Regions from separate parts of the Terrabacter koreensis genome, predicted to be linked through region 1. Evidence: predicted binding sites of a transcription regulator. Region 1 holds the regulator's gene; the other holds the start of a gene.
What was found. The regulator LexA, encoded in region 1, represses DNA repair genes until DNA is damaged. The targets are predictions, from matches to a motif close to TCGAACANNTGTTCGA.
Positions count from the first base shown of each region.

Region 2: a site for LexA is predicted at 831-846, ahead of ruvC (crossover junction endodeoxyribonuclease RuvC). Genes of this name have one in related genera too.

Region 1 is NZ_BAAGQU010000002.1:319,048-321,234, reverse strand. Features, by position in the region: gene ACYVNR_RS01890 (LysM peptidoglycan-binding domain-containing protein) at 55-468, opposite strand; gene lexA (transcriptional repressor LexA) at 721-1,419, shown strand; gene ACYVNR_RS01880 (hypothetical protein) at 1,481-2,187, shown strand, end outside.
Region 2 is NZ_BAAGQU010000004.1:1,861,253-1,863,439, forward strand. Features, by position in the region: gene ACYVNR_RS11440 (YebC/PmpR family DNA-binding transcriptional regulator) at 1-742, shown strand, start outside; gene ruvC (crossover junction endodeoxyribonuclease RuvC) at 884-1,549, shown strand; gene ruvA (Holliday junction branch migration protein RuvA) at 1,546-2,148, shown strand; gene ruvB (Holliday junction branch migration DNA helicase RuvB) at 2,145-2,187, shown strand, end outside.

The sequences.
Region 1 (2,187 bases):
GCCGCCAGCCGGACGGCATACGCAAGGGGCCTCAGACCCGGGAAACTCCGGGCGTCAGCGACCCGGGATGACGAGCTGCTGCCCGACGTGGATCTGGGTGGTGCTGAGGCTGTTGGCGACCTGGAGCTCGACGACGCCGTCGGTGACGGGCAGCTGCGGGAGCTCGCGGGCCGCGATGCCCGACAAGGTCTGGCCCGCGGTGACGGTGACGGTACGGGGCTCGCCCGAGGCCGAGGCGAGCTGGCCGGCGAGCCCGACGGCGAGCAGGGAGACGACTGCGGCGACGAGCAGGGCGACCACGAGGCGGCCGAACCGGGTCAGGCGCAGCGGCGGCTGGGCTGCACGGGCGGCACGAGCTGCACGGGCTGCGTCGCGCCCGGTCGGCACGAGGACGAGATGCGGGCGTGCGGCGGGCCGCGGCTCGCTGGTCTGCTGCTGACGAACGGCCTCGAGGACGATGGCGCTCATGGTGACCTCCCCTTGCTGCTGATCTGGCGAACACGTGTTCGATAGAACGTCTGTACGATTTGTAGCACGTATGTTCGAGGAAGTCGAGACACGCATCGAACAGGTGTTTGGCAACTGTGTTCGAACCTCGTTACTCTTTCCTCACACCACACACCTCACCAGCCACCACTGACACTGGGTCCCGAGCGGTTTCCCGAGCCGCTTGCGACCCGCGTTCAGCAGACGGTCTGACGAGCCGACGAAGGGGACACCATGGGCGTGACCGAGCTTCCCGACCGCGAGACCGGCGACGGGCTGACCGTGCGTCAGCGGCGAGTGCTCGAGGTGATCCGCAACTCCGTCGACCGCCGGGGCTACCCGCCGAGCATGCGCGAGATCGGCGACGCCGTCGGCCTCGCAAGCCCCTCGAGCGTCTCCCACCAGCTCAACGCCCTCGTGACCAAGGGCTACCTGCGACGTGACCCCAACCGGCCGCGCGCCCTCGAGATCGTCTCGCCCGACGCGACGGCGGAGGAGGTCGGCAGCCGCAGCGGCACCCATTACGACACCGAGACCGACTCGGGCGACGCCCGCCCCGAGGCCTCCTACGTCCCCGTCCTCGGGCAGATCGCCGCCGGCGTCCCGATCACGGCCGAGGAGGTCGTCGAGGACGTCTTCCCGCTGCCCAAGCAGCTCGTCGGCGAGGGCGACCTCTTCCTGCTCAAGGTCAACGGCGACTCCATGGTCGACGCGGCGATCTGCGACGGCGACTGGGTCGTCGTGCGCCAGCAGCAGCACGCCGAGAACGGCGACGTCGTCGCGGCGATGCTCGACAACGAGGCCACGGTGAAGACCTTCAAGCGCGTCGACGGCCATGTCTGGCTCATGCCGCACAACGAGGACTTCTCCCCCATCGACGGTGACCACGCGACGATCCTGGGCAAGGTCACCGCCGTCCTGCGCCGCATCTGACGGGCCGCCGGGGCTGCGTCCGACAGGCGCATCGCCCCGGCCCACGCCAGACTCTGGAGACGTGAGTCCTGCAGAGGAGACCACCATGGCCGCCGGGCGCACCCGCGACGTCGTCTACACCTACCGTTACCTGCGTGGCGCGATGATCGCACTCCTGCTCATGCTGCTGCTCTCGGTCGGCTACCAGTGGTGGTGGGAGACCGACCACAGCTGCTGGCTCGGGTCGATCAGCGCGTACTACTACACGCCCGCGCGCACGGTCTTCGTCGGCTCCCTCTGTGCGCTCGGGGCCAGCCTCATCGCCTACAAGGGGCACTCGTCCGAGGAGGACGTATTGCTCAACTTCTCGGGCTTCATGGCGTTCGTCGTCGCCATGGTCCCGACGGTGCCCGACTTCAGCTGCGGACCCAACGCCTACACCCAGACGCCCGCCGAGATCGCGGCGGCGGTGCGCAACAACATCTGGTCGCTCGTCGTCGTCGCGGCCATCGGTGCCGTCATCGTGGCGGCCCTGAAGCGGGGCGCCATGGTGCGCGACGCGGCCGCGCGCCCCACCGCGCGCTCGGTGGTCGTGACCCTGGCCTGCGCCGGTGTCCTCCTCGTCGAGCTGGCCCTCTTCCTCGTCCTGCGCGACCGCTTCATCGCGCTGAGCCACGGCATCGCGGCGGCCACGATGGTGGCCGGCGTCATCGCCGTCATGGCGCTGAGCGCGCTGCGCACCGAGGAGCGGCACCGGGCCGTCGGTGACGACTCCGGTGGCGGTTACCG
Region 2 (2,187 bases), on a different contig from region 1:
ATGGGCCACCACGAAGCACCAGAAGGCTGCCAAGGACGCCAAGCGCGGCAAGCTCTTCGCCAAGCTCATCAAGAACATCGAGGTCGCGGCCCGTCAGGGCGGCGCTGACCCCGCCGGCAACCCCACGCTCTACGACGCCATCCAGAAGGCGAAGAAGACGTCGGTGCCCAACGACAACATCGACCGTGCCGTCAAGCGCGCGTCGGGTGCCGAGGCGGGCGCGGCCGACTGGCAGACGATCATGTACGAGGGCTACGCGCCCAACGGCGTCGCGGTGCTCATCGAGTGCCTCACCGACAACCGCAACCGGGCCGCTGCAGAGGTGCGCACCGCGCTGACCCGCAACGGCGGCCAGCTGGCCGACCCGGGCTCGGTGTCCTACGTCTTCAACCGCAAGGGCGTCGTGACGGTGCTCAAGGAGGCCGGCTCCGAGGACGACATCCTCGAGGTCGTGCTCGAGGCCGGTGCCGAGGAGGTCAACGACAACGGCGACACCTGGGAGATCATCTCCGAGGCCACCGACTTCGTCGCGGTGCGCAAGGCGATCCAGGACGCCGGCATCGACTACGAGTCGGCCGAGGCGTCGTTCGTGCCCAACCTGCAGGTGCCGCTCGACCTCGACGGCGCGAAGAAGATGATCCGCGTCATCGAGGCGCTCGAGGACAGCGACGACGTGCAGAACGTCTTCGCCAACGGCGACATCCCCGACGACGTGCTGGCCCAGCTCGACGAAGAGGAATGAGCCGGGCTCGACGATCGACCCAGGTGCGGAGGCACGCCGGTGACCGGCGTGCCTCCCGTCCTTTCGGGGGAGGGCGGTTAGCGTTGTCCCGAACACCTGTTCGGATCCCTGTCGCCCGTCCACTGACCCAGGAGGTATGCCGTGCGCGTCCTCGCGGTCGACCCAGGCCTCACCCGCTGTGGCGTGGGCGTCGTCGACGGGGTGCCGGGCCGGCGCCTCGCGCTCGTCGAGGTCGGCGTCATCCGCACGCCGTCGGCCGACCCCACCCCGAGGCGCCTCGTCGCCGTCGAGGACGAGATGCGGCTGTGGTTCGAGCGACACCGGCCCGAGGCGGTGGCCATCGAGCGGGTCTTCGCCGACACCAACGTCTCGACGGTCATGGGCACCGCCCAGGTGACGGGCATCGTCATGATGCTCGCCGAGCGGCGCGGCCTGCCGGTCACGCTCCACACGCCCACCGAGGTCAAGGCCGCAGTGAGCGGCAGCGGCCGTGCCGACAAGGCCCAGGTCACCACGATGGTGACACGGCTGCTCGGCCTCGCCACGCCGCCGAAACCCGCCGACGCGGCCGACGCCCTGGCGCTCGCGATCTGCCACGTCTGGCGCGGAGGCACCCAGAACCGCCTCGAGGAGGCCGCACTCGAGCAGGCCGCGCGCACCGGCACCCGGGGGAGCGGCATACCGCGTCGTGTCCCGGCGTCCGCGGCACCGGCCGAGCGGCGTCTCCGGTCCCTCGCCAGCCAGCCCACCCGGTCCGCCCGCGTCGCGCGGCCGACCCGAAACATCCCTGGAGCCCAGCCCCGATGATCGCCTCCCTCTCCGGCACCGTCCTCAAGGTCGGCCTCGACTCCGTCGTGGTCGGCGTCGGCGGCGTCGGCATGCTCGTGCACACGACGCCCGCCACAGCCACGTCGGTGCGGCTCGGGCAGCCCACCGAGCTGGCCACGAGCCTCGTCGTGCGCGAGGACTCGCTGACCCTCTACGGCTTCGCCACCGACGACGAGAAGCACGTCTTCGAGACGGTGCAGACCGTCTCGGGCGTCGGCCCGCGGCTGGCGTTGGCGGTCCTCGCCGTGCACACGCCCGACGCGGTGCGCGTCGCCCTCGGCACGGGTGACCTCGTGGCGCTGACCAAGGTGCCCGGCATCGGCAAGAAGGGCGCCGAGCGCATGGTGCTCGAGCTCAAGGACAAGCTCGGTGCCCTGCCAGGCACCGGTGGGTCGGCCGAGCCCGTCCACCTCGACACCGGCGAGGCATGGCGCGAGCAGGTGGGCGAGGCCCTCGTCGGGCTCGGCTGGACCGCCCGCCAGGCCGATGACGCGCTCGACAAGGTCGCGCCCCTGGCTGCCGACGGTGCGGGTGTCTCCGCGCTGCTGCGGGCCGCCCTGCAGGAGCTCGGCCGATGAGTGTCGACCGCTCGGTGGGTTACGACAAGGCCTCCGACG